2 linked regions of the Pigmentiphaga sp. H8 genome follow. The protein of the gene in region 1 binds, or shares a complex with, the protein of each later gene. Links are inferred from orthologs where the notes say so. Each region holds a gene or a part of one and is shown in the gene's direction. Other genes may lie near its edges.

Evidence for each region.
Region 2: the proteins of mnmE (region 1) and mnmG are in contact, whole or in part, in a solved structure (PDB 9HIP), measured with the Escherichia coli proteins. The link is inferred for Pigmentiphaga sp. H8 from one-to-one orthologs.

Annotation. Positions count from the first base shown.
Region 1 is NZ_CP033966.1:5,980,255-5,991,772, reverse strand. Bases 1,230-4,099 are described here. They hold mnmE (tRNA uridine-5-carboxymethylaminomethyl(34) synthesis GTPase MnmE), read left to right. Parts: upstream 1,230-1,914; coding sequence 1,915-3,285; downstream 3,286-4,099. Other genes in these bases: EGT29_RS28360 (CaiB/BaiF CoA-transferase family protein), read left to right, coding at 4,007-4,099; EGT29_RS28365 (YaiI/YqxD family protein), read left to right, coding at 3,410-3,889; yidC (membrane protein insertase YidC), read left to right, coding at 1,230-1,680. Also shown: more of yidC, read left to right, coding at 16-1,229; more of EGT29_RS28360, read left to right, coding at 4,100-5,179; EGT29_RS28355 (FadR/GntR family transcriptional regulator), read left to right, coding at 5,210-5,914; EGT29_RS28350 (enoyl-CoA hydratase), read left to right, coding at 5,911-6,726; EGT29_RS28345 (tripartite tricarboxylate transporter substrate binding protein), read left to right, coding at 6,751-7,716; EGT29_RS28340 (MFS transporter), read right to left, coding at 7,735-8,955; EGT29_RS28335 (HD-GYP domain-containing protein), read left to right, coding at 9,111-9,689; EGT29_RS28330 (YiiX/YebB-like N1pC/P60 family cysteine hydrolase), read right to left, coding at 9,686-10,288; EGT29_RS28325 (DUF4878 domain-containing protein), read right to left, coding at 10,285-10,689; EGT29_RS28320 (helix-turn-helix domain-containing protein), read right to left, coding at 10,810-11,518. UniProt on the Escherichia coli protein: Exhibits a very high intrinsic GTPase hydrolysis rate. Involved in the addition of a carboxymethylaminomethyl (cmnm) group at the wobble position (U34) of certain tRNAs, forming tRNA-cmnm(5)s(2)U34.
Region 2 is NZ_CP033966.1:5,863,676-5,879,606, reverse strand. What follows is about bases 7,679-10,601. They hold mnmG (tRNA uridine-5-carboxymethylaminomethyl(34) synthesis enzyme MnmG), read left to right. Parts: upstream 7,679-8,131; coding sequence 8,132-10,072; downstream 10,073-10,601. Other genes in these bases: rsmG (16S rRNA (guanine(527)-N(7))-methyltransferase RsmG), read left to right, coding at 10,257-10,601. Also shown: EGT29_RS27830 (AbrB family transcriptional regulator), read left to right, coding at 27-1,064; EGT29_RS27825 (cold-shock protein), read left to right, coding at 1,305-1,511; EGT29_RS27820 (D-2-hydroxyacid dehydrogenase family protein), read right to left, coding at 1,969-2,955; EGT29_RS27815 (phosphoenolpyruvate carboxykinase (GTP)), read left to right, coding at 3,158-5,017; EGT29_RS27810 (LysR family transcriptional regulator), read left to right, coding at 5,177-6,085; EGT29_RS27805 (fasciclin domain-containing protein), read left to right, coding at 6,217-6,687; EGT29_RS27800 (MarR family winged helix-turn-helix transcriptional regulator), read left to right, coding at 6,837-7,391; more of rsmG, read left to right, coding at 10,602-10,943; EGT29_RS27785 (ParA family protein), read left to right, coding at 11,002-11,871; EGT29_RS27780 (ParB/RepB/Spo0J family partition protein), read left to right, coding at 11,895-12,830; EGT29_RS27775 (aromatic-ring-hydroxylating dioxygenase subunit beta), read right to left, coding at 12,844-13,320; EGT29_RS27770 (Rieske 2Fe-2S domain-containing protein), read right to left, coding at 13,331-14,614; EGT29_RS27765 (LysR family transcriptional regulator), read left to right, coding at 14,735-15,715; EGT29_RS27760 (GTP-binding protein), read right to left, coding at 15,725-15,931. UniProt on the Escherichia coli protein: NAD-binding protein involved in the addition of a carboxymethylaminomethyl (cmnm) group at the wobble position (U34) of certain tRNAs, forming tRNA-cmnm(5)s(2)U34.

The DNA of each region.
Region 1 (11,518 bases):
TGGAACTATCCGTCCATGGACATGCAACGCACCATCCTCTGGATGATCTTCTCGCTATCCCTGCTTTTCCTGTGGGATGGCTGGCAGAAGTACAACGGACATCCCTCGATGTTCGGCTCCACCCCCGCCAAGACGGCGACCGCGCAGGCGCCCCAGGCCCAGCCCGACCAGGCCGGCGTGCCGTCCGCGACGCCGGCGGCCACGCCCGCGGCCGGCACCGACGCCGTTCCCGGTAGCGCGCCCCAGGCCCAGCAGGCCGCCCCCGCCGAAAAGATCGTCGTCACGACCGACGTACTGCGCCTGACCTTCGACACCGTGGGCGCGCAGATCGTCAAGGCCGAGCTGCTCAAGCACGCCGACATCGAAGACCGCGAGCATCCCACCGTGCTGCTGGACGACTCCGCGCAGCGCGTCTACCTGGCGCAGAGCGGCGTGGTCGGCGCGGCCAACGGCGCGTCGTTCCCCACGCACCGCACGCCCTTCCACGTCACCACCCCCGCGCGCGAACTAGCCGGCGACAAGCTGGAGATCTCGTTCGAGGCCGAGAGCGGCGGCGTCAAGCTGATCAAGACCTACACGCTGCACAAGGGCCAGTACGCCATCGACGTGCGCCACAACCTGGCCAACGTCGGCGCCGAGCCCGTCTCGCCCTCGCTGTACTTCCAGCTGACCCGCGACGGCAACAAGCCGCCCGGCGAAAGCCATTTCTACAGCACCTTCACCGGTCCGGCCATCTATACCGCCGAGAACAAGTTCCAGAAGGTCACCTTCTCGGACATCGAGAAGGGCAAGGCCTCGTTCAACAAGTCGGCCAACGACGGCTGGCTGGGCATGATCCAGCACTACTTCGCCGTGGCCTGGGTGCCGCCCGAAGGCGTGGCCCGCACCTACGACATGTCCAAGGTCGGCAACAACCTGTACGCGGTCCGCGCCATCGAGCCCGTCGGCACGCTGGCCCCCGGAACCGGCAACACCGTCGACGCCAAGCTGTGGATCGGCCCGCAGGACCAGTCCGCCATGGCCGCCGTGGCCCAGGGCCTGGACCTGGTGGTGGACTACGGCTGGCTGACCATCATCGCCAAGCCGCTGTTCCTGCTGATGACCTGGCTGCACAAGCTGCTGGGCAACTGGGGCTGGACCATCGTCGCGCTGACCGTGATCATCAAGGCGGTGTTCTTCCCGCTGTCGGCCGCCGGCTACAAGTCCATGGCGCGGATGAAGAAGGTCGCCCCGCGCATGCAGGCGCTGAAAGAGAAGTTCGGCGACGACCGCCAGAAGCTCAACATGGCGATGATGGAGCTGTACCGCACCGAGAAGATCAACCCGGTGGGCGGCTGCCTGCCGATGATCGTCCAGGTGCCGGTGTTCATCGCGCTGTACTGGGTGCTGCTGGCCAGCGTGGAAATGCGCAGCGCGCCCTGGATCCTGTGGGTGCATGACCTGGCCTCGCCCGATCCCTGGTTCATCCTGCCGGCCCTGATGATGGCCACCATGTTCCTGCAGATGAAGCTCAACCCCACGCCGCCCGATCCCGTGCAGGCCAAGGTCATGATGATCATGCCCCTGGTGTTCGGCGGCATGATGTTCTTCTTCCCCGCGGGCCTGGTGCTGTACTGGGTGGTGAACAACTGCCTGTCGATCGCGCAGCAGTGGTTCATCACCAAGCAGGCAACTAGATAAGCTCCCCCAGGGCGGCATCAGTGGACCGGAAGGAAAGCCCACCCCCAAGCGGCCTTTGGCCGCTCCCCCTCAAGGGGGCGGCACTGGCGGACCGGCAAAGCCGGATCCGCGGTGCCCTGGGTCGAGTGGCTGGCAGTAGGGCCGTTCCGGGTAGCCGGAGCGGCCTTTTGTTTTACAGTGCGAGGACCGGGTTGCCCTGATGCGCTTCGCCGCCTTTTCCGAACTTCGCCCATGATTTCCGACCAGGATCCGATTGCCGCCATCGCCACCGCCGCCGGACGCGGCGGGATCGGCGTCGTGCGCGTGTCGGCGCGCCAGCCGCTGGATGGGCTGATGCAGGCGCTGCTGGGCCGCGCGCTGGTGCCGCGCCATGCGCACTACCTGCCTTTCCGCGATGCCGACGGCGGGATCATCGACGAAGGCATCGCGCTATCCTTCCCGGCGCCGCATTCCTACACCGGCGAACACGTGCTGGAATTGCAGGGCCATGGCGGGCCGGTGGTGCTGCGGCGCCTGCTGGCGCGCTGCCTGCGGGCGGGCATGGAGATGGGCATGCGGCTGGCCGAGCCCGGCGAATTCACCCGCCGTGCCTTCCTGAACGACCGCATGGACCTGGCCCAGGCCGAGGCCGTGGCCGACCTGATCGACGCGTCGTCGGAAGCGGCCGCCCGCAGCGCGGCGGCCTCGATGACGGGCGTGTTCTCGGCCGAGGTCAACGGCCTGGCCGACCGCATCGTGCACCTGCGCATGCTGGTCGAGGCCACGCTGGACTTCCCCGAGGAAGAGATCGAGTTCCTGGAGAAATACCAGGCGCGCGAGACCCTGGCCGCCATCCAGGCCGACCTGGCCCGGCTGCTGTCGCAGGCCCGCCAGGGTGCCATCCTGCGCGAAGGCCTGCACGTCGTGCTGGCCGGCCAGCCCAACGTCGGCAAGTCCAGCCTGCTCAATGCCCTGGCCGGCTTCGACGCCGCCATCGTCACCCCCATCGCCGGCACCACGCGCGACAAGGTCGTGCAGCAGATCGACATCGACGGCGTGCCCCTGCACGTGGTCGACACCGCCGGCCTGCGCGACACCGAGGACACCGTCGAGCGCATCGGCATCGAACGCACCTGGGCCGAGATCGGCAAGGCCGACGTCATCGTGCACCTGCTCGACGCCACGCGCCCGGGCCCCGAACTCGACGCCGCCATCACCTCGCGGCTGCCGCCCCGCACTCCGGTGCTGGAAGTCGTGAACAAGATGGACCTGGTCGAAGGCGGTCAGGTCGGACAGGCCCAGGCCGCGGGCGCCAAACGGCTACCCGTGTCGGCCAGAACCGGGCTGGGGCTGGACGGATTGAAGCGCGAGCTGCTGGCGATCGCCGGGTGGAACCCGTCGGCGGAGTCCCCCTACCTGGCGCGCGAGCGGCATATCCACGCGCTGCTGACGGCGGCGAATCACCTGGAACTGGCGGCCGAGCACGCGGCGCAAAGCGATCGGGTGCTGGACCTGTTCGCCGAGGAATTACGGTTGGCGCACGAGGCGTTGACGTCGATTACCGGGGAGTTCAGCAGCGATGACCTGCTGGGCGTGATTTTTTCGCGGTTCTGCATCGGGAAGTAAGCCCCGCGGCTCATACGTTCCGACAGAATCCGGAAATGCCACCCATTTACACCCATTTTGCTGCAAGTAAGACGCTCTACGGAGCAATCCGGACAACCTCGATATCAACGCCATCATGAATCCCCTGCGCATCTGGGTCGACGCCGACGCCTGCCCCGCGGTCGTCAAGGACATCCTGTTCCGCGCCGCCGACCGCTGCGCCGTCCAGGTGACGCTGGTCGCCAACCAGATGCTGCGCACGCCGCCGTCGCGCTGGGTGAACGCGGTCCAGGTGCCGCGCGGCTTCGACGTGGCCGACGCCTATATCGCCGAGCAGGCGGTGGCGGGCGATCTGGTGATCACGGGCGACATTCCGCTGGCGGCCGAGGTGCTGAAAAAAGGCGCGGCGGTCCTGAACCCGCGCGGCGAACGCTACACCGAGGCGACCATAGGCGAGCGCCTGGCCATGCGGGACATGCTGGAGGAATTGCGGACGAGCGGCGTGGCGACCGGCGGGCCGGCCGCGTTCAGCCAAGCGGACCGGCGGGCGTTCGGCAATGCGCTGGACCGGTTCCTGCGGACGGCCCTGGCCGGGAGGCCGGGCGGCGTAGCCGCGTTGTCCTGAGCCCAGGGGGTAAAAAAGTTTTTGTATTTCCGGATTCTTTTATGTAGGATGTCCAACAACCTACCTATGACAGGGCGTCCACGGACCGGCCTGCAAGAAAGAACAAGGAGACGGCGGATGAAACCGTTGGCGCGCTTGACGGTGCTGGACCTGACCCGCGTCCGCTCCGGCCCCGCGGCGGTGCGGCAGTTCGCGGATTGGGGGGCCCGCGTCATCAAGATCGAGGAACCCTCGGCCACCGACGACGACAAGCCCGGCGGATCGGCGCAGTTCGCCGATTATCAGAACACGCACCGCAACAAGCAGAGCATTTCGCTCAACCTGAAGCATCCCAAGGGCAAGGCCCTCTTCCTGGAGCTGGTGAAGCAGGCCGACGTGGTCGTGGAGAACTATCGCCCCAGCGTGAAGTTCAAGCTGGGCATCGATTACGAAAGCCTGCGCCAGGTCAATCCGCGCCTGGTGTACGCCAGCGTGTCCGGTTTCGGCCAGGACGGCCCCTACGCCGATCGTCCGGGCCTGGACCAGATCGCGCAGGGTATAGGCGGCATCATGTCCGTAACCGGCGAGCCGGGCCGAGGGCCGATGCGCGCCGGCATTCCTGTCGCCGACCTGACCGCGGGCCTGTTCTGCGCCATCGGGATCTTCATCGCGCTGCTGGAGCGCGAGCAGTCCGGGCAGGGCCAGTGGGTCCAGACCTCCTTGTTGCAATCCCAGGTGTGGATGATGGATTTCCAGGCCATGCGCTGGCTGATGAACAAGGAAGTGCCCGGCCAGAGCGGCAACGACCATCCCACCAGCAGCCCTACCGGCGTGTTCCCGACCGCGGACGGCCACATGAACATCGCCGCGATGGGCAACGAGATCTTCGCCCGCCTGTGCAAGGTGATCGGCGCCGAGGCGCTGTTGCAGGACGAGCGGTATGCGACCGTGCCCCTGCGCGCGCGCAACCGGCCGACGCTCAATGCCGCCATCGCCGAGCGCACCCGGACACGGCCCACGCAGGAATGGGTGGACCTGATGAACCGGGAAGGCGTGCCCTGCGGCCCGATCCTGACCATGGACAAGACCTTCGAGAACGAGCAGGTCCGGCACCTGGGCATGGCGGCCTCGCTGCGGCATCCGGAACTGGGCGACATCCAGGTCATGGGGCAGGCGATACGCTTCAGCCGCTCGGATCCGGGCGAGTACGCGCATGCGCCGTCGCGAGGCGAGCACAACGCCCCGGTCTACGAGATGCTGGGCCTGTCGGCCGGCGACATCGACGCGCTGAAGGAAGAGGGGGTGATATAAAACCTGCCTCTTCCACTCCGCGAGGTCGCCATGTTCACCGCTTTCGAACGGCCCGACAACCTGCCCGACGCCATCGCCCGCCAACTGCGCCAGAAGATTCTTTCGGGTGATTTCAAGGAGGGCGAGCGGCTGCCCACCGAGCACGATCTGGCTGGCCAGTTCGGGGTCAGCCGCAACGTGGTGCGCGAATCCATCGCGCGCCTGAAACTGGACGGCCTGATCGAGACCCGCCGCGGCGTCGGCACCTTCGTGGCGGGCAACGTCAATGGCCGCAGGTTCAAGATCGTGCAGGAAGACTTGTTGGACATCCGTCAGCTGTTGCAGGTCTCGCAGCTGCGCATCGAGATCGAGGCGGGCGCGGCGGCATTGGCGGCACAGGCCCGCACGGACGAACAACTGGTCGAGCTGGAAGCCGCGCTGCGCAGGACCGACGCGGCGGGCAAGGATTGGGAGCGCGGCGCGGAGGCGGCGCTGCAGTTCCACCTGGTCATCGCCCGCTGTTCGAACAACCCTTATTTCACGCGCCTGATGGAACACCTGAGCTACGTCATCCACAACGCCGTGCGCACGCTGCGCTACCGCCACAGCGGCACGCCGCGCATCGGCCACGTGGATGCCGAGCACCAGGAGATCTTCGACGCGATCCGGCGGCAGGACAGCGATGCCGCCCGCGCGGCGGTGCGTAGGCATCTGAACAACGGCATCGCCGCTTACATGGACAAGGAAAGGACATGACCCGCCAGCGCCTGCTGCAAGACGAGATCTGCGACCAGCTGATCGTGGAGAAGGACGGCCCGACCGGCTGGATCACGTTCAACGATCCCGACCGCCACAACGCCGTCTCGTACGCGATGTGGGCGGCCATACCGGTCGCGCTGGACGCCTTCCTGCGCGACCCCGGCATCCGCAGCGTGGTGCTGACGGGCGCCGGCGAAAAGGCTTTCGTCAGCGGCGCGAACATCTCGCAGTTCGACGCGCTGCGCACCGGCACCGACGCGGTCGAGCAGTACGAGGTCGTGGCCGAGGCCGCCCAGCTCGCGCTGCGCGACTTCCCCAAGCCGCTGCTGGCGCGCATCCATGGCTATTGCATAGGCGGCGGGCTGAACATCGCGCTGTGCTGCGACCTGCGCATCGCCAGCGAGGCGTCCTCGTTCTCCATTCCCGCCGGCAAGCTGGGGCTGGGCTATCGCTTCACGGCCATCCAGAACCTGGTGCGCGCCACCGGCACCGCCAACGCGCTCGAGATCTTCCTGACGGCGGACCGCTTCCCCGCCGGACAGGCGCGCGAGAAGGGCCTGCTGCACGCGGTGGCGCCGCGCGAGGACCTCGATGCCTGCCTGGCCGGCTACCTCGACAAGATCAATGCGCTCGCGCCGCTGACGCTGCAGGCGGGCAAGAAGATGATCCACATCCTGGCCGACCGGTGCGCGGACATCGACCTGGATGCGATGAAGGCGCTGGTGGTCCAGTGCTTCGACAGTGACGATTACAAAGAAGGCAAGAAAGCCTTCGCGGAAAAGCGGCGGCCCGTCTTCAAAGGCCGCTGACCCCTCGTCGAAAAGGAGAAGAGGATGACATCACGGAAACTCATGTTGCTGGCGGCACTGGCACTGGCCGCGGGCAACGCCGCGGCGGCCTATCCTGAACAGCCCATCCGGCTGGTGGTGGGCTATGCAGCCGGGGGCACGACGGACCTGCTCGCCCGCGCGCTGAGCGAGCAGCTATCCGCCGAACTCAAGACTTCCGTGGTGGTCGAGAACAAGCCCGGGGCGGCGGGCAGCATAGGCGCGGCCTACGTACAGAACGCCAAGCCGGACGGCTACACCGTTTTCATCGCCACCGTCTCCAGCCATGGCATGAATCCTTCCCTGTACAACTCGCTCAACTACGACCCGGTGAAGGGCTTCGCACCGGTCTCGATGCTGGCGTCCATTCCGCTGGTGCTGGTGGCCGATCCCAAGCGCAACTATCAATCGCTGGACGGACTCGTGAAGGCCGCGGCCGCCAAGCCCGGATCGCTGAATTATTCGACCAGCGGCAACGGCTCGCCGGTCCACATCGCGGCGGCCATGTTCGGCGATGCCGCCAGGGTGGAGATCGTCCACGTGCCGTATCGCGGCGGCGCCATGGCCAACACCGCGGTGATGAGCGGCGACGCGCAATTCACTTTCGCCACCCTGCCGGCCGCCATGCCGCTGGTCAAGGCCGGCAAGCTCGACGCGCTGGCCGTCACGACCCGCACGCGCGTGCAGCAGCTGTCCGAGGTCCCCACCATGGCTGAGAACAGCATGTTCGCGGACTACGAGATCAACACCTGGAACGCCTTGCTGGCGCCGGCCGGAACGCCCGACGACGTCATCAAGACGCTGAACGCCGCCGTGGTCAAGGTCATGAACTCACCCAAGCTGCAGGCCAGTTTCCGGCAGGAAGGCGCCGAGCCCACCAGCAGTTCGCCCGGCGAGCTCAAGGCCTTCATCGACAAGCAGATCCTTTACTGGAACAAGGTGATCAAGAAGCTGAACCTGCAGATCAGTTGACCCCCCGGCGGCGCCGCGTCACGCCGTGGCCCGCCGCATCCACCTGAACTGCAACACGACCAGCGTGGCCAGCAGCACCAGGTTCGCCACGTTGGTCAGCACGCCGGTGAAGAACGCCGGATCGTACGAGGCATACCGGTCGTACATGTAGCCGGCCAGCCATCCGCCCACCGCCATGCCGCAGCCGCTCATCAGCATCAGCGAGGGAACCCGCCAGTAGGCTTCCTTCGCCGGGAAGGCCTCGCGCACGGCCAGGACATAGGCCGGGATCAGCGCGCTGAAGCCCAGCCCGAAGGCGATGGAGACGGTGAAAAGGCCGAACTGCTCGGTCACGTACAGGTAGCCCGAGACGGCGGCGGCTTGCATCACCGAACTGATCAGCGCCGTGCGCAGCCCGCCGATGCGGTCGGCGACGAGCCCCCAGGCCTGCCGGCTGATGAAGGCCGCGGCCAGCAGGACCGAGAGCATGGCCGCGCCCACGGCCGCCGGCAGGCCGCGGTCGGAGCACAAGGCGACGAGGTGGCTTTGCGGCATGGCCATGGGAATGCAACAGAGGAAGGCGGCGCCGGCCAGCATGACGAAGACGGTATTGGGGCGCAGGCCGAACACGGTGGGCCGCTCGCCGCCCTTGTGCTCCGCCGCGCGGACGGCGGTGTCGGCGACGGGCCGCAGGAAGCGGGACGCCAGCACCAGCACGACGCCTGCCTCGAGCACGCCGTAGCCCATCATGGTCGCGCGCCAGCCCCAGGTGCTGATGGTGTGTTCGAACACCAGCGGCCAGACGACGCCGGCGATGTAGCTTCCGCTGGACAGCAAGGCCAGCGCGGAGCCGCGCCGGCGTTCGAACCACTGGCTGACGTAGACGTACAGCGGCGCGTTCAGGCCGCCCATGCCGAGGAATCCGATGAACACGCCGTGGCCGATATACAGCAGCCACGGCTCGCCCAGGGTGGAGATGAACAGCCCCAGGCAGACCGACACGGAGCCGGCCATGACCGTCCAGCGCACGCCGAAGCGGTGCGCGAGCCGCCCCATCATCACGCCACCCACCGCCGACCCGAGCCAGGCCAGCGAGCCTCCCAGGGCGGGCACGGAACGAGCGCCTCCCATTTCGCCGGCGATGGCCTTGAGCCCGACCGTGGAGATCAGCGGCGCGCCGAAGGTCATGCCCAGGCAACAGAGGGCGGCGGTAGCAATGATCCAGGACGCCCTGGAGTCGACCAGCGAAGGGGAAGCCATATCGTCAGACACCCATGCTCGGCCCCGCGCATCAGGCGCGAGGACGACGGCCTGCCGGAAGGCCTTTGATGGGCTTCCGTCGTCCGCCGGGCGCCAGGGTACCATGCAAGCACCGGGCAGTAGAATTCGCAGGTTTTTTCTCCAGCACGACATCGATGTCCGACGCCATCCCCGAACACCCCACTCTCGATCCGCTTTTCGTCGCGCTGAGCGAGCGCTGCGCCGAAACCCACGAACATTGCGACCGCGTGGGCCAACTGGCCTGGATGCTGGGCAGCGCCTGCGGCCTGGCGGCAGGCGAACTCGAATTGCTGGCCGCGGCCGCGCGCTTCCACGACATCGGCAAGATCGGCATTCCCGACGCCGTCCTGCACAAGCCCGGCCGCCTGGACCCCGATGAGCGCGAACTGATGATGACCCATTCCGAACGCGGCGAACGCATCTTCGCCGCCGTTCCCTGCGACGACTCGAGCGTCGTCGCCGCGGCCATCCGCCATCACCACGAATGGTTCGACGGCGCGGGCTATCCCGACGGCCTGCACGGCGAACAGATTCCGCTCCTGTCGCGCATCGTGAGCCTGGCCGACAGCTATGACGCGATGGCCTCGACGCGTCCCTACCAGCGGCCGCGCACGCACCAGGACATCATGCGGATCATGCGGGAAGAGCGGGGGCGCAAGAGCGACCCGCGGCTGTACGACCTGTTCGAGCAGTTGACGCAGGAACGGGCCTAGCTCCGCGCCGGCAAGGGCAGGGCCGGCGCCAGCGGCCGAAGCCGTGGCGATGCCAGCAGGTCGCTCGGCAGCAGATAGTTGCCCGGCAGCAAGGGCAGGGCCAACGAGGTGAACCGCACGTCCAGGTCCATCCCGGCATCGCGCCAGGCCTTCCAGACGAGTTCTGTGCAATAGGTACCGGCCGGGTCGGCGATGCGGAACGGCCGCCCCTGCATGGACAGCGCGAGGGCGACGGCGCGCTGGCGCGCCTCGTCGCCGGCCTCGACGTGATAGACCGCGTGGCGCCGGGAGCGCCGGGGATCGACGAAGAACGCCAGCGCATCGACCACGACGCCATCGGGCCGGCCGCGCACTTCGGAAGGCGTGGCATGCACGACCTGCCAGTTTCCCGGTTGGCCCACCAGCATGCCGACATGGCTGTACGCGCCGCGGTCGACCGCCATGACGGCGGCGCTGACCGCCTCGGTGCCTTCGCGGAAGATCAGGTCACCCGCCCGGGCGCCGGGCGCGAGCAGGTCCGCCGCCTGTGCGGCCGCGCCCAGCAGCGCCAGGACCAGCGCGCCGCCCAGCCGGCGCAGCGCCGCGCGGGCCGGCTTCACTTGAGCAGGATCTTCCAGGTACCGTCTTCGTTGACCAGCTTGTGGACCTGGGTCTGGTCCTTGCCGTTCTTGTACTTGATGCGCGCGCGAACCTGCGCGGCCTTGCCCGCTTCGTCGACGGTGACCTGCTCCATCTCGATCCTGTCCAGGCCGTCGTTGGCGTTGATGCGGCTTTGCATTTCACCCACGATCATCTGGACCTTGCCCTTGGCCTGCACCATCTGCGCGGCGGGCACCTGGGCGAAGGAGATCTGCTCGGTGGCCTTTTCCACATCGCCCTTGGCGGCCGCGCGATAGAAGGCCTCGATGGCCGACTCGGGCTTGCCGCCGGAGCAGGCCGCAAGCACCAGCGCGAACAGCGCGAGCATGAAGATCGAGAAGGGGCGGGAGGCAAGACGCATGGGATTCCTTGTTCTTCGAGAGCCGGCCGAGGATACGGCAAGGTCCGCAATGATAGCGCGGGATTCCTGGCAGTAACCACCCACTTTCGTTTCGCGGAACGCGGCCCCGCGGCCGCCGCCTCACTCCCGCCTCGAGGGATCGCTGACGACCACCAGCGCCTGCGCGGGCGTCTTGCCTATCGACCGGGAGCGGTGCGGAATCGACGCATTGAAATAGACCGAATCGCCCGCTTCCATCAGGACGCGGCGATCGGCGAACACGATCTCCATCTTTCCCGAGATCAGGAAGATCAGTTCTTCCCCCGCATGGCTGGCCAGGTCCTGCGTGTCGTCCACGGCATGCGGAGGGCGCATGATGAACGGCACCATGGCCTTGTTCTGCCGCGACGCGGCGATGGCTTCGTACGTGTAGCCGTCGCGTTCGTTGGACCGGCTGAACGGCACCCGTTCGGCCGCCTTGACCACGACCACGTCGCCGCCGTCGTGATGGTCGCCGATCAGGCGGTCGGTCTCGACCCCCAGCGCGCGCGCAAGCCGGAGCAACGTCCCGATGGTGGGCGAGGACAGGCCCCGCTCCAGCTTGGACAGATAGCTCTTGGTGATTTCCGCCCGGATCGCGAGCTGCTCCAGGGTGAGTCCGTTCAATTTGCGCAGCGCCGCCAGCCGCGCGCCCAGCCGGCGCGGGTTGCCCGGCTGCGCGTCGTCGGCCGCTCCGGCGCCCGGGCTGCGTGCGGTTCTGGATGGGGAAGACGGCATGAAGGCGGCGTTCTGTCGCGGAAAGATGACGTTTTCATTGTAGGGGAAGGCCTCGAGAAAAACCCGCGCCGCG
Region 2 (15,931 bases), 120 kb from region 1 along the record:
GGCCACGCCCGCCTGTTTCGTTCCCCATGTTCGTCCGTCTACTGCTAGGTTTCGCCATCGCGCTTTGCGGCTCGCTGATAGCGGTCGCGCTCCATACCCCGCTGCCCTGGATGCTGGGCGCGCTGATCGCCACGGCGGCGACCAAGATCGCCGGCGTGCAGTCCCGGAGCCGGACCGAACTGCGCTATGCGGGACAGTGGGTGATAGGCGTGGGCCTGGGGCTGTATTTCACGCCCATGGTGGTCGACGAGATCGCGGGCAATCTGCTGCCGCTGCTGCTGGGGGCCATCTTCTCGGTGGCCGCGGGGCTGGCCGGCGCCTGGTTCCTCCAGCGCGCCGGCGGCGTGGAATTCAGCACCGCCTATTTTTCGTCCACCATAGGCGGCGCGGCGGAAATGGCCAACCTGTCCGACCGCTACGGCGGCAAGGTGGCGCTGGTCGCCTCGGCCCACAGCCTGCGCATCCTGCTTGTCGTCGTGCTGGTGCCGCTGGCTTTCCGGATGTCGGGCGTGAACGGCAGCGGGCTTTTCGCGCCCGCCATGACGGCGGTGGATCCCGCCGGCCTGGCGGCGATGTTCGCGCTGGGTGCCGGCGGCGCGCTGCTGGCCGTGCGGCTGCGCATACCCAATGCCTGGGTGCTGGGGCCCATGGCCGTCACCATCCTGCTGACGTCCAACGACATGGCCTTGTCGGCGATGCCCACCTTCATGCTGAACGCCGCGCAGTTGCTCATAGGCTGGTCGCTGGGCGACCGCTACACCCCCGATTTCTTCCGGACGGCCCCGCGCTTCATGGGATTGATCCTGGCCTACACCCTGGTCGTGATCATGCTTTCGGTGGGCCTGAGCCTGCTCCTGGCGCGTCCCAGCGGCATCGCGCTGCCCACGCTGATCCTCGGGCTGGCGCCTGGCGGTATTGCCGAGATGTGCATCACCGCCAAGGTGCTGCAATTGGGGGTGCCGCTGGTAACGGCTTTCCAGGTGTTCCGGCTGGCCTTCGTGCTGCTGATCACCCCGCCGCTCTACCGTGGTTTGCTTATGCGTTTTCCGGCGTTGCGCGACTGATTTCGAGCGCCCTGCGCAGGGTGATCCGGGCCTGTTGCGCGGCGTGGACATGGCATTTGCGATACGCCTGCTAAATATTATTGATTCGCAAAGTACACGCGGGTATGCTGCGATTCGCAGTTGAATTCAAGCAGCACGCAAGTCCCGTCTGCCATTGCGGATGTCCGCCATTACCGCATTTCAGTTCGTGTCGGCGTTCTTGGTTCCATTGCATTGTTTATTGATTAGAGGACGCCGAACATGGCACAGAAGGGCAAGGTCAAATGGTTTAACGCGGACAAAGGTTTCGGCTTCATCACGCCGGACGCCGGTGGTCCGGATGTGTTCGCTCACTTTTCCGCCATCGTCGGCCGCGGCTACCGCAGCCTGGCCGAAGGGCAGGAAGTCGAGTACGAAGTCAAGGACGGCCCCAAGGGCCCCCAGGCTTCCGACATCAAGCCGCTGTAAATAGCCGCACATGCGCGGGGCGGCGCACGCCGCCCCGCTTCCCCATCCCGCTCCCCAGCGGGGTGGGCTTGTTTTTTTCTAAAGTATTTGACCCCACCTACTGACCCCCCTACGCCCTTCGGGCGCCCCCCAGGGGGCGAAACCGGCGGACTGGCGAAGCCAGATCCGCGGTTTCCTGGGTCTAGGGAAAGCATCTTGAACTGAAACACGGGTGCTACCGCCGGCAGCCAGCGATAGCACCGGTGCCATAACCCAAGAAACGGGTACTAGACCCAGGATGCGGTGGATCCGGCTCCGCCGGTCCACCCGCATCGTCCCCTTGAGGGGGAGCGGCCAAAGGCCGCTTGGGGGTGGGCTTTCCTTCCGGTCCACCCGCATCGCCCCCTTGAGGGGGCCCGCGTAAGCGGGTAGGGGGTGGGCTTCCCTGGCCCGCACAAGCGGGCAGGGGTGGGCTTCCCTACGGGGTGACCAGATTAGCGGGTTTCCCCGCCGCCCACGCCAATATGTTCTCGAATGCAACCTTGAAATAAAGGTTGTAGCTGTTGCTTTCCACGAAGCCGATGTGCGGCGTGCAGATGACGTTCTCCATCCGCAGCAGCGGGTGGCCTTGCAGGATGGGCTCGCTTTCGAAGACGTCGACCGCCGCCAGCCCCGGCCGGCCCCGGTTCAGCGCCAGGACCAGGGCATCGGGCTCCACCAGCTCCGCCCGCGAGGTATTCACGAACAGCGCCTCGGGCCCCATGCGCTGCAGGTCGGCCAGCGTGACGATGCCGCGGGTTTCCTCGCTCAGCTTGAGCAGCATGCACAGCACGTCGCTGCCTTCGAACAGCGCCTCCTTGCTGGCCGCCGTCTCCAGGCCGTCGGCCCGTGCCCGGTCCAGGGTGGATTCGCGGCCCCAGACCGTCACCTTCATGCCGAAGGCCTTGCCGTAGCCCGCGATGATCTTGCCGATCTTGCCGTAGCCGAACAGGCCCAATCGGCCCCCGTGCAAGGTCCGGCCCAAGCCGAAATTGGGCGGCATCGACGACGCTTTCATGCCGGATTGCTGCCAAGCCCCATGCTTGAGGTTTGCCGCATATTGAGGAATTCGCCTCATCGCGCTCATAATGAGCGCCCACGTCAGTTCTGCCGGCGCAACAGGCGAGCCGACCCCCTGAGCGACGGCGACCCCGCGCTCGGTGCAGGCCTCCACGTCGATGTGCGACCCGACGCGCCCCGTCTGGGAAATCAGCTTCAGCTGAGGCAATTTATCCAGCAGGGCGCGGGTGATGGGCGTACGCTCACGGATCAGTACCAGCGTTTCCGTGTCGCGCAGCCGGACGGCCAATTGGCCCAGCCCCTTGACCGTGTTGTTGTAGACCTTGACGTCGTGGCCATCGAGCAGACTGAAGCAGTCCAGCTTGCGTACCGCGTCTTGATAGTCGTCCAGAATCGTTATGCGCATGGGCTTTCCTTCAATCAGCGTCGATGGTAGTCCAATTGGTCTTGTAAGTGGTAGCTGCCAACGGTAACGGACCCTTTCTTCCTGGAAACTTTTGCGGAAAGGGGGTGGGGTATATTAAGTTAAAGTCCGGCCGGGCCAATCGATGCCCGGCTCATTATTTACATCATGATCAGGCGCCCCAGCGTCGAGGAGAATGTCACCAATGAACGCCGTGCCTAAAACATCGGTTCCCAAACAACTTTCGGCGGTCGACGCTCCCGACTGGGTACGTCACGAACGATTGAAGGCCTGGGTGGCCGAAGTCGCGGCGCTGGCGCAGCCCGATCGCATCGAGTGGTGCGATGGCTCGCAGGAAGAATACGACCGGCTGTGCGAACTGATGGTCCAGGCCGGCACGTTGCGCCGCCTGAATCCCGCCAAGCGTCCCAATTCCTATCTGGCCTGGTCCGATCCGTCCGACGTCGCGCGCGTCGAGGACCGCACCTTCATCTGCTCCGAACGCAAGGAAGACGCGGGCCCCACGAACAACTGGGTGGACCCGGCGGAAATGCGCACCACGCTGAACGGGCTGTTCGCCGGTTCCATGCGCGGCCGCACCATGTATGTGATTCCGTTCTCGATGGGGCCGCTGGGCTCGCCCATCGCGCAGATCGGCGTCGAGCTGTCCGACTCGCCCTACGTCGTGGCCAACATGCGCATCATGACCCGCATGGGCCGCAAGGTCTATGACGTGCTGGGCGCCGACGGCGTGTTCGTTCCCTGCGTCCACACCGTGGGCAAGCCGCTTGCCCAGGGCGAGGCCGACGTCATCTGGCCCTGCAACGACACCAAGTACATCGTCCACTATCCCGAGACCCGCGAGATCTGGTCCTTCGGTTCGGGTTATGGCGGCAACGCGCTGCTGGGCAAGAAGTGCCTGGCGCTGCGCATCGCTTCCAAGATGGGCCGCGACCAGGGCTGGCTGGCCGAACACATGCTCATCCTGGGCGTCACCTCGCCCGAGGGCAAGAAGATGCACGTCGGCGCGGCCTTCCCCTCGGCCTGCGGCAAGACCAACTTCGCGATGCTGATCCCGTCGCTGCCGGGCTGGAAGGTCACCACCATCGGCGACGATATCGCCTGGATCAAGCCCAGCCCCGACGGCAAGCTGCGCGCCATCAACCCCGAGGCCGGCTATTTCGGCGTCGCGCCCGGCACCAACGAGAAGACCAACTTCAACTGCATGGCGACGCTGCGCGAGAACGTCATCTTCACCAACGTCGCGCTGACCGACGACGGCGACGTCTGGTGGGAAGGCATGAGCGAGCCGCCCGCCCACTGCATCGACTGGCAGGGCAAGGACTGGACGCCGGAAATCGGCAAGACCACGGGCCGCAAGGCGGCGCATCCGAATGCCCGCTTCACCGTCGCCGCCGACCAGAACCCGGCCATCGACGCCGAGTGGGACAACCCCGCGGGCGTGACCATCGACGCCTTCGTGTTCGGCGGCCGCCGCTCCACCACGGTGCCGCTGGTGACCGAGGCCCGCAACTGGGTCGAGGGCGTCTACATGGCCGCCACCATGGGTTCGGAAACCACCGCCGCGGCCACCGGCAAGCAGGGTGTGGTGCGCCGCGATCCCTTCGCCATGCTGCCGTTCTGCGGCTACAACATGAGCGACTATTTCAGCCACTGGCTGCAACTGGGCGCCAAGCTCGAGTCGGCCGGCGTGCGCCTGCCCGCCATCTTCTGCGTGAACTGGTTCCGTACGGACGAGAACGGCAAATTCGTCTGGCCCGGCTTCGGCGAAAACATGCGCGTGCTGAAGTGGATGCTCGAACGCATCGATGGCAAGGCCCAGGGCGTGGACCACGTCTTCGGCGTCACGCCTTCCTACGAGGACCTGAGCTGGGAAGGCCTGAACTTCACCCGTGAGCAGTTCGATCGCATCACCGCGATCGACACGCAAGCCTGGAAGGAAGAGCTGCGCCTGCACGACGAACTGTTCGACCTGCTCAAGCAGGGCCTGCCGAACGAACTGGTGGAGGTCAAGCAGCGCCTGTCCAAGCGCCTGCAAGGCTGAGCCTCGCTCGCAAGCCGGGCGGAGTACCGCTCCGGCTCGCGATGCACGGCCCCGATGCCCGCCCTGGGCGTCGGGGTTTTTTTATCCTGTCGGCAAAATTCGCCAAAATATAATAACTGCTACGTTTCTTCCGTTATTGGAAGGCAAGATTCGAACGCCATGGATCTTCTGTCCGCAGCACGCATCTATACCCAGGTCGTCGAACTTGGAAGCATCTCCGCCGTTGCCCGTGAACTCGACCTGGGCCATGCCTCGGTCCGGGAGCGCATCGAGAAACTGGAGGAATTCCTCCAGGTCCGCCTGCTCAGCCGCGATGCGAACGGGCTGGTCTGCACCGAGGAAGGGAAGACCTTCTACAATCACTGCAAGACCCTCCTGGCGGCCGCCGACGCAGCCGTAGCCGTCGTCCGGCAGGGCGAGCAAGAGGACATCCGCGGCAGCGTCCGCATAGCTTCCGCCCAGTGCTTCGGCGAGATCGTTCTGCCCGCGATATTGCTTCGCATCCGGATTGCCTATCCCAAGCTGCACCTGGACGTGATCCTGAACGACGCCGTGGTCGATCCCGTGACGGAAGGCGTCGATATTTCGCTGCGCGTCGGCTCCCTGGCCGAAGGCAGTTTCGTCGCCCATCCGCTGGGCCAGATCGGACGGGTGCTGGTTGCCGCCCCTTCGTTCATCGAACGGCACGGTTCGATCGAAACCCCGGACGACCTCGTCCGCCACCCGTTCATCCGGGTCAACGGAATCTTCGCCAATGACCGCGTCCCGCTCAGCCATCCGGAAAAAGGCGTGCGGCAGGCGCGGATACAAACCTCGTGCACCACCAGCCATTGGCGGCCCATGTACGAGCTGATTCAGTCCGGCTGTGGAATAGGCGTGGTGCAACAACCCGCCTGCATCGACGCGCTACGGAAGGGAAGCCTGGTGCAGCTGCTTCCCGAATACACCGTGCCGCCTTTTCCCATCCATGCACTGGTCCATGCCCATCGACCCACCGCGTCCAGGATCAGGGCCGTGCTGGATCAATTGAAGAAAGACGTTCCGGCGGCCCTGGAAGGGACGCCGTAGGGGCGGGATGCCGTTCCCTGTTGCGCCCCCTTGCCAAGCGATGACCCTGGTTACAGCGTGGCGAGCGACCATGGAAGACGGCCGCAAGCCGGTCATGTCCCAAGGAGAAACTTGTCGCTCGGGAGAAGCGCATGCATGTCAGATACATACTCGGATCGATCGCCACGGCATTGGCATTGGGCCTGATGAGCCCCGCCGGTGTCCAGGCGCGCAATATCATCGACACGGCCCAGACGGCCGGAATGTTCAGTTCATGGGTCAACGCGGTACGCGAGGCGGGTATGGAGCAGACGCTGAAAGGCCAGCCCTATACCGTGTTCGCGCCGTCCGACGAAGCCTTCGCCAAACTGCCCTCGGCCCAGCGCGAGGCATTGCGGAACAAGGACACGCTGGTGCAGGTGGTGAAGCTGCACATGGTGGCGGGCAAGGTCAGCCTGAAGGATGCCAAGGAAGGAACGCAGATCAGGACCGAGGGCGGCAAGACGCTGACGGTCCATCGCAAGAACCGCCGGCTGTTGCTATCGGATGCCGAAGTGCTGGAGCCCGACGTCGAAGTGGACAACGGCTACATCAACGTTTTGGATACGGTCCTGTTTCCCTGATTCCGCGGAGTGAACATGGGGAGTCCCGCGCCTTATTAAGATTCATGACTGAATCTTGCATTTTCTTCTAGCTCGAAGAAAATAGCACGGTTTGTCATGGAATTGTGCGAATGCAGACAGGGCGAGGATAATGACGCCTCATCTTCCCCATGAAAACCTCGAACGAGTTGCCACCCATGATAAGCAATCCCCTGCCTGGAAAGGAACCCGCCGGCTCCTTCGAAGCGTTGGACGTACGCGGCCAGGAGGGTTTGCTGGCTCCCAGGGTGGCTGCGCTTGGCAAGGCGCTGGCACGCGCTTCCCAATTGCAGGCCCGGATGCAGTTCGGGTTTTCTCAGACAGAGTGGCAAGTCGTCAGGTTGCTTGCCGATTTCCAGCCAGTCTCGATACGCAAGTTGGCTTCCCTGGCCATGGTCGATGCGGCGCAGATCAGCCGGGCGATCGGTGTCTTGACCAGAAATGGATTGGTCGAAAGAGGGACCTCGGCACGGGATAGCCGGCGAGCCGACCTAAGGCTGAGCCCCCTGGGCATGGAGACCGCCGTCACCCTGCGGCAGTTGTCCCGGCAGCGCAATGAGCGGCTGTTGGATGGCTATTCGCCAGAACGGATCACCGGCTTGTTTGAAATGCTGGAGGTACTGACCGCGCGGGCCATGCGTGAAGAGATGGACATTGCCGAAGGGGAGGCCAGCCGGGAAACGTGAGCGAAAAAATTTCACGTGGAGTATTGCGGCCGACTTTCCCGGAGTGAACGCCCTGAGTGGCTAGATGTTGAGTAGTGGGACCACCGCAGCTTTCAGAAACGCAATGGCCGAGAGCTGTTTCTCATCGGTAGCGCATGACCGGAACTACCGGATGGAGCGGGAACTGCGATCGACCAACTCGATGTCCCCCTTGCTTGGTAAGTGGTCTTGCCACTTGTGTGCCGTGGTCGGGCTGATGCCAGCGACAGGGCCGCTGCCTTCACCCCCAAGCTGGCTTATGGCTGTTCACCCGACAAGTGTTCCCAAGTGGCTGAAGCGTAGAGAACTCGAATTTCCCGGGCTCTTTCGGGTGAAAGAAGAGTGGCCCCAGCGCGTCGATGTTTCACGTGAAACATCGGCACGCCTTGATCGTAGAGGAAATTTGGTCGAGACCTTGGCGAGGGCTCATCCGCATCTCCCGACGCCTATTCCTGGTGTTAGCGGGTACGGCGATCACGTACCCACCCTATCCACTGCCACGTAGCGCTGACACACGCATCCTGAATAGCTCAAGCAGGCACCCCAGTGTTCCACGTGAAACACTATGGAGCAGCTTGTCCAGGGTAATGCTCGCGCTGACAGGGCGAGAATCCTATAATCCCAAGTTACCGTGGCGTTTTCTCACCAGACCCGGATATCTCTCCCTGGCCACGAAGGCTGCCAGGTCGCCAGGTGAAACCTGGCCTTTTGCGGATCCCACCATGCTGTATCCAACCGAATTTGATGTCATTGTTGTAGGCGGCGGCCACGCTGGTACCGAGGCTGCATTGGCGGCAGCGCGCGCTGGCTGCAAGACGCTGCTGCTCACGCATAACATCGAGACCCTGGGGCAGATGTCCTGCAATCCCTCCATAGGCGGGATCGGCAAGGGCCATCTGGTGAAGGAAGTCGACGCACTGGGCGGGGCCATGGCCCTAGCCACGGACGAAGCAGGGATCCAGTTCCGCATCCTGAACGCATCCAAAGGGCCTGCGGTGCGGGCTACCCGAGCCCAGGCAGACCGGGTGCTCTATCGCAAGGCTATTCGTCATCGACTGGAAAACCAGCCCAACCTCTGGCTGTTCCAGCAAGCGGTGGACGACCTGATGCTGGAAGGGGACAAGGTAGTCGGCGCGGTCACCCAGATCGGCCTGCGCTTCCGCGCGCGGGCGGTGGTATTGACCGCAGGCACTTTCCTGAACGGACTGGTTCACGTGGGACTGCAGAACTACTCGGCGGGCCGGGCCGGCGATCCGCCCGCGATCTCGCTGGGCAAGCGCCTGCAGGAACTCAAGCTGGGCCAGGGACGCCTGAAAACCGGGACGCCGCCCCGTATCGACGGGCGCTCTATCGACTTCAGTGTGCTGGAAGAACAGCCCGGCGACCTGGATCCGGTACCGGTGTTTTCCTACCTGGGCGATGTCGCCATGCATCCGCGCCAACTGCCGTGCTGGATCACGCACACGAATGCGCGGACGCACGAGATCATCCGTGGCGGCCTGGACCGTTCGCCCATGTACACCGGCGTCATCGAAGGGGTGGGGCCGCGCTACTGCCCGTCCATCGAAGACAAGATCCACCGTTTTGCGGACAAGACATCCCATCAGGTTTTCCTGGAACCGGAAGGGCTGACGACCCACGAGTTCTACCCCAACGGGGTATCGACCAGCCTGCCCTTCGATGTGCAGCTCGACCTGATCCATTCGCTGCCCGGGCTGGAAAATGCCCATATCCTGCGGCCCGGCTACGCCATCGAATATGACTATTTCGATCCACGTGGACTGAAAACGTCGCTCGAGACCCGCGCCATTTCCGGACTGTTCTTCGCCGGACAGATCAATGGCACGACGGGCTACGAAGAAGCGGCTGCGCAGGGACTGCTGGCCGGCATCAACGCCGCCCTGAAGGTGAAGGGCGAGGAAGCCTGGGTGCCGCGCCGCGACCAGGCCTATCTGGGCGTGTTGGCCGACGACCTGGTCACGCGCGGCGTGACCGAGCCCTATCGCATGTTCACGTCGCGGGCCGAGTATCGCCTGAGCCTGCGCGAGGACAATGCCGACTGGCGCCTGACGGAAACCGGCCGCCAGCTCGGGCTGGTGGACGACGCGCGCTGGGATGCCTTCAACCGCAAGCGGGATGCCGTGGCGAGCGAGGTCGAGCGCCTGCGGTCCACGTGGATCAATCCCCGGACTTTCCCGGCCCACGCTGCCGAGCCGCTGCTGGGCAAGGCGATCGAGCGTGAGTACACACTATTCGACTTGCTCAAGCGCCCGAACGTTTCCTATGATGCACTTATGCAAGCTAAGAATGCGGACGAGGAATTGCTGGCGGGGCCGGGCGTAACCGACCAGATCGTTGCCGAACAGGTCGAGATCCAGGTCAAGTATGCGGGCTACATCGCGCGCCAGCAGAACGAGATCGACAAGCAGGCCGGGCACGAGAACCAGCGCATACCCGAAGACATCGACTATGACTCGGTGCGCAGCCTGTCCTTCGAAGTCCGCCAGAAGCTCAAGACTCATCGGCCGCAAACCATCGGCCAGGCCGCCCGCATCTCGGGCATCACGCCTGCCGCCATCTCGCTCCTGCTGATACACCTGAAGCGCCGCCAATACGGAAAGCTGAATGCCGATTCCGCCGCCGACGCGAACCGGGCGGCATGAGCGTGTCCCACGGCCGCTCGACAACCACACGCCTTCTCCTGGGAGAAAAGCCGCGCCACGACGAGACAGGAGGCTCGTCGGTATCGATGCGCGGCTTGCGGGGAAGCGTGTCCGCTTCCCCGGCAAGGGGAGCTCCCGGCCGCCGGAGGGTCGTCCCATGAACATGTCCCGGAAACCGATCCCGATGCAGGAACCTTTCAATGGCGCGGTATTCGCCGCCCAGCTCGAGTCGGACTGCGCGGTGTTGCGCCTGCCGCTCGATCATGCGCGTATCGATCTGCTGCTGAATTATCTGGCGCAGATGCTGCGCTGGAACCGCACCTACAACCTCACGGCCATACGCGAGCCTGAGCAGATGCTTTTGCATCACATAACGGATAGCCTGTCGGTGGTGCCGGAACTGGCCCAGCGCCTTGCCGGCCAGCCGGCCAGCATCCTGGACGTGGGTTCGGGCGGAGGACTGCCCGGCGTGGTCCTGGCCATTTGCCGGCCGGAATGGCAGGTGCGCTGCGTGGACGCGGTGGAAAAGAAGACCGCGTTCATCAAGCACGTGGCCGGGGTGCTGCGGCTGTCCAACCTGGACGCGACGCACGCGCGGGTCGAGGAGCTCGAACCCGCCGAGTGCGACATCGTCGTCTCGCGCGCGTTCGCCTCGCTGCACGATTTTGCCGCGCTGGCCGGACGCCACGTCAAGCCCGGAGGGCGGCTGGCCGCCATGAAGGGCCATCCGCCGGAAGACGAGATGCAGGCGCTGAAGGACCAGGGCGCATGGCAGGTGGAAGGCGTTACGACGCTTTATGTGCCAAGATTGTCCGCCCGCCGCTGCCTGGTCTGGATGGACCGCATCGAGGGCGGGGCAAACGAGGGTTAGCAGAACGCGGCGCCGGCCATCGGCGCGTCAGATTCACCCAATAATCAGGTTGTATTCGATGTCTTCCAATTCCAGCATGGTCAACGAGGCGGCACCGTCCGGAGAAGAAGCCGGCGAGCTGGAGGCGATCAGCGGCGCCGAGCCGCTGGCCGCCAAGCGCACCGCCCGCATCTTCTGCATCGCGAACCAGAAGGGCGGTGTCGGCAAGACCACCACCGCGGTCAATCTGGCGGCGGCCCTCGTGGCCCAGAAGCAGCGCGTGCTGCTGGTCGATCTCGATCCGCAGGGCAACGCCACCATGGGCAGCGGCATCGACAAGCGCGAGCTGCAGGCCACGCTCTACGAGGTCCTGATCGGCGAAGCCAGCATCGCCGAGGCCGCGAAGGCATCCGAGAGCGGCTATGACGTCCTGCCCTCCAACCGCGAACTGGCGGGCGCCGAGATCGACCTGGTGGAGCTCGAAGAGCGCGAGCGGCAGCTCAAGCATGCCATCGCCGCCGTGGCCGACCGCTATGACTTCGTGCTGATCGACTGCCCGCCCACCTTGTCGCTGCTGACGCTCAACGGCCTGGCCGCCGCGCATGGCGTGATCATTCCCATGCAGTGCGAGTACTTCGCGCTGGAAGGGCTGTCGGATCTCGTCAACACCATCAAACGGGTCCACGCCAACCTGAATCCCGACCTGCGCGTGATCGGCCTCCTGCGCGTGATGTTCGATCCGCGCGTGACCTTGCAGCAGCAGGTCTCGGCACAGCTCGAGAGCCATTTCGGCGACAAGGTATTCAACAGCATCATCCCGCGCAACGTCAGGCTGGCCGAGGCGCCCAGCTATGGCCTGCCGGGCGTGGTGTTCGACCCCGCGTCCAAGGGGGCGCAGGCCTACGTGGCCTTCGGGGCGGAAATGATAGAGCGTATGAAGACGCTATAGCTTTGGGGAAGCACATCATGGAAATGAAAGCAGGATCTAAGGGTGTGAAGAAACCCAAAGGACTCGGACGCGGACTGGACGCGCTGCTGGGCGCCGACATGCCGGCGGTCAGCACGCTGGGCACCAAGTCCACGGCCCAGCCCGAAGCGAAGGAAGGTCCGCCCAATACGCTGCCGGTGTCCAGCATGCAGGCCGGCCGCTACCAGCCGCGCTCGCGCATGGACGAGGGCGCGCTGGGCGAACTGGCCGAATCGATACGCACCCAGGGCGTGATGCAGCCCATCCTGGTCCGCGCGATCGAAGGCGGGCGCTACGAGATCATCGCGGGCGAACGCCGCTTCCGCGCCGCGCAGCTGGCCGGCCTGGCCGAGGTGCCGGTGCTGGTGCGCGAGGTCAGCGACGAGAACGCCGCGGTCATGGCGCTGATCGAGAACATCCAGCGCGAGGACCTGAACCCGCTGGAAGAAGCGCAGGGCGTGCAGCGATTGATCGGCGAATTCGGCATGACGCACGAGCAGGCCGCCCAGGCCATCGGCCGCTCGCGTTCGGCCACGAGCAACCTGCTGCGCCTGTTGAACCTGGCCGCGCCGGTGCAGACCATGCTGCTGGCAGGCGACCTCGACATGGGCCACGCCCGCGCGCTGCTGGCGGTGGATGCCGCCACGCAGATCCAGCTTGCCACGCAGATCGTGGCCAAGCGGCTGTCGGTGCGCGAGGCCGAGAAGCTCGTCGCGCAGACGCTGCAAGAGGCGGCGCAGAAGTCCAGCCGCAAACCCGCGGCCAAGTCGCGCGACGTGCTGCGGCTGGAAGAAGCGCTGTCCGATCGGCTGGGCACGCAGGTGGCCTTCAAGATCGGCGCGAAGGAACGCGGCCAGATCATCATCGACTTCCACGGCTGGGAACACCTGTCGTCGCTGCTGGAAAAGCAGGGCCTGGCGGACGTGCTGGAAAACAGCTGAACGGATCGAGGAATCAGAGCGGCACGGCCAGCATGTTGTCGATGCTGAAGGAATCGACGATGACCAGGCGCCGCCTGAGCCTGAGGCGATCACCGGCGATCGCCATCTGGTCCTCGTATCGGCCGACCATATAGACCGACGCGTTTCCCTCCAGATCCGACTGCATCACCAGGAAGTTCGCGCTGGCGGAAATGGCGCCCGCGTCGGTTTCGTCGGCGCGCACGTTGGTGATGTAGTGGCGGAAGTTCACGTCCCGATACGTAAGCGTGCCCTTGATCAGCATGGTCACGCGGTCCTTGACCATCCCATGGCTGTAGCAGCCCATCAGCGGGGCGGGCAGTCCGGCGTCATGGTTTTCGCGCGACACGACGCGGTAGTCGCAGGCGTCGGCCGTGAAAAAGTCCGGCCATTCCGCATAGCGCCGCTGATCGAGCGCGTCCGCATAGTCGTAGTTGAAGCGTTCGACCCGGGCTTGAAGTGAAGGAACCATGGGATTGCCTTTAGACCTTTTCAGTAGCAGCCGGCTCGAAGCCCATCAACTGGTGATAGTGCGTCCAGAACCCGCGGATCGAGATTTCCTGGGACAGGTAATCCGTGTCGTGCAGTTCTCCCGTGCCTCCCATCTCCAGCACGGAATGTTCGCCGTGCCGCGTCTTCAGTCCTAGCTGGACCAGCCGAAGGGCTTCGCCGTCTTCCATCGAGATGTATCCCGCGGGCCCGATCAGGTTGACCTGCAGCAGTCGATTGTGCAGGTCCTCGTCCGTATCGCCCTCGAAGCCGAGGTAGGTGATGTGGAGTTCGACCGCATCCGGGCCCTTCGGACGCAGATGGCGGATGGCGTAGGTGTTGTCCACCTGGGCGACGACCAGCGACGGGAACATCGACAACAGGGTGGTCTTGTAGCCGTCCTGCAGATCGAGCGGCACCTCCAGCATGGCTGGATCGTGCATCTGAAGATCCGGCATCAGCTTGCCGCTGCCGGCGTAGTCCCGATCCAGATCACGCAGCCCCTGCGCATCGTCGTCGCTCAGGATCGAATGATTCCAGGTGTTCTTGCCGTCCTTGTCCAGCTTGATGCCGCCTTTCATCGCGGGTGTCTGGATGCCGAAGGACACCTGGAACAAATGCAGCAGCGACGCGTGATAAGGATCGCGGACGTTCTCGTTATAAAGCTTCCAGTTGCCCGCGATCTTCTGGCGCAGATAGCCGATGACCTTGGGCGTTCGCTGCATCAGCAGGCGGTCTATCTGCGTCAGGCTGTGCGGGCCCAGGTAGGCGGGAAGGGGCTCGGTGTCATCGCTATACGTGCCGAAGACAAGGCCGCCATGGGTCGCGATGCGAAGCTTGCGCAGGCCATGGTCCTTCTTGTCGAAGCAGGGCGGCATGCCGCCTTTTCCCTTGTGGCCTTTCTCGAAAGGCACGCTGGCAAGATCGCCTGACAGGCTGTAGGTCCACAGATGGTAAGGGCAGACGTGGCGCCTGGCGTTGCCGCGCACCTTGTCGGCAAGCCGGGCGCCCCGGTGAGCACAGGAGTTCTCGACGGCGTGGATGGACCCGTCCCTGGAGCGGCTGACGATGACCTGGGTGTCGCCGACCCAGTTGGTGACGTAGTCTCCCCACTGCGGAATCTCGCATTCCATTGCAAGGTAGTTCCAGACGGGACCGCGAAACAGCCGTTCCATCTCCAGGCGGTATATGCGCGGGTCCGTGAACACCTCGTAGGGAACGCGGGAGAAATCCGCCGCGGGCCAGACAGGTTGAGCGCCATGCGCCTGCGTGTTCATTGTCGAGGGTTCCTTTTCGATTGGAGACGCCAGCGGTATGGGAGAATCGTAGCGAAGCAGCCGCCGCGGAAAAATGGCCGAGCCTGAAAACGAGTTTTTCAGCAAATGGAGAAATGCACGATGGACCGTTGGGCTGAATATGAATTCTTCGTGCGGGTCGTCGAAACGGGAAGCCTCAGCAAGGCGGCCGAAGCGTTGAACTTCTCCACGCCATCGGCAAGCCGGCACCTGGCGGCATTGGAAAAGCGCCTGGGCGCGCGGCTCGTGGAGCGAAGCACGCGGCGCCTGTTCGTGACGGAGGTGGGCCAGAATTTCTATGCCCGATGCAAGGCCGCGCTGGAGGAGATGACCGAGGCGGAAGAGGAAGCGGCCCTGACTTCCAGCTCGCCGTCGGGCAGCTTGCGCGTGACCGCGTCCCTGTCGTTGATGCTGCAGCACGTCACCCGATTGCTGCCACGCTTCACCGAGAAATATCCCAGCGTCAAGATCGAGCTGATCGCCGCGAATCGGTACTACGACATCACCGACGATGACATCGACGTGGCGATCCGGACCCGCGAGTACGAGCCCGATTCGACACTGGTGATACGGCGGCTGGCGACGACGCGAAGAATCCTCGCGGCATCGCCGGCCTACATCGACCGTCATGGATTGCCCGCCGTGCCGCAGGCATTGGCGGGACACAAGTACCTGGGCTACAGCTACCACAATCCGAACGAACTCACCTTCCAGCGCGGGAAGGAAGTCGTCACCATTCCGATGGCGCCGCTGCTGGATGCCAACGACGGACAGATCGTACGCAGCGCCGCCCTGGAGGGACTGGGCATTCTCAGCCAGCCCATGTATGTCGTCCATGACGACCTGATGGCCGGACGGCTGGTTCCCGTGCTGCTGGATTGGGAACTGCCCCGGCTATCGATCAGCCTGGCCTATCGGCGCCGCAAGCTGGTGCCGGCGAAAACGCGGGTCTTCCTCGACTTCATCACGGAAGACTTTCACCAGAACGAATACGAGAAGCGCTGGGAAGCCGCGTTGACCATGGCGCAGCGGCCACCGCAAGCGCGCACCGGCGTTTCGCGCCGGCGTGGACACGTGGCCTGAACGTGGCGTTCAGGCCACGAGCAGCGCGGCCATCCGGTGCGGATCGGCATGCGTCGCGATGATGGTCAGGCCGGTTCGCTGTTGCGGGATATCAGCCGCCGACAGCGGCCGCACGTCGAAGCGCCTTTCGTCGGGAGCGAACTGCACCAGGCAACGCCGGCCGTCCGCCAGGGCGACGACGCCCTTGAGCCGCAGCAGGTCCTGTCCCAGCGCATC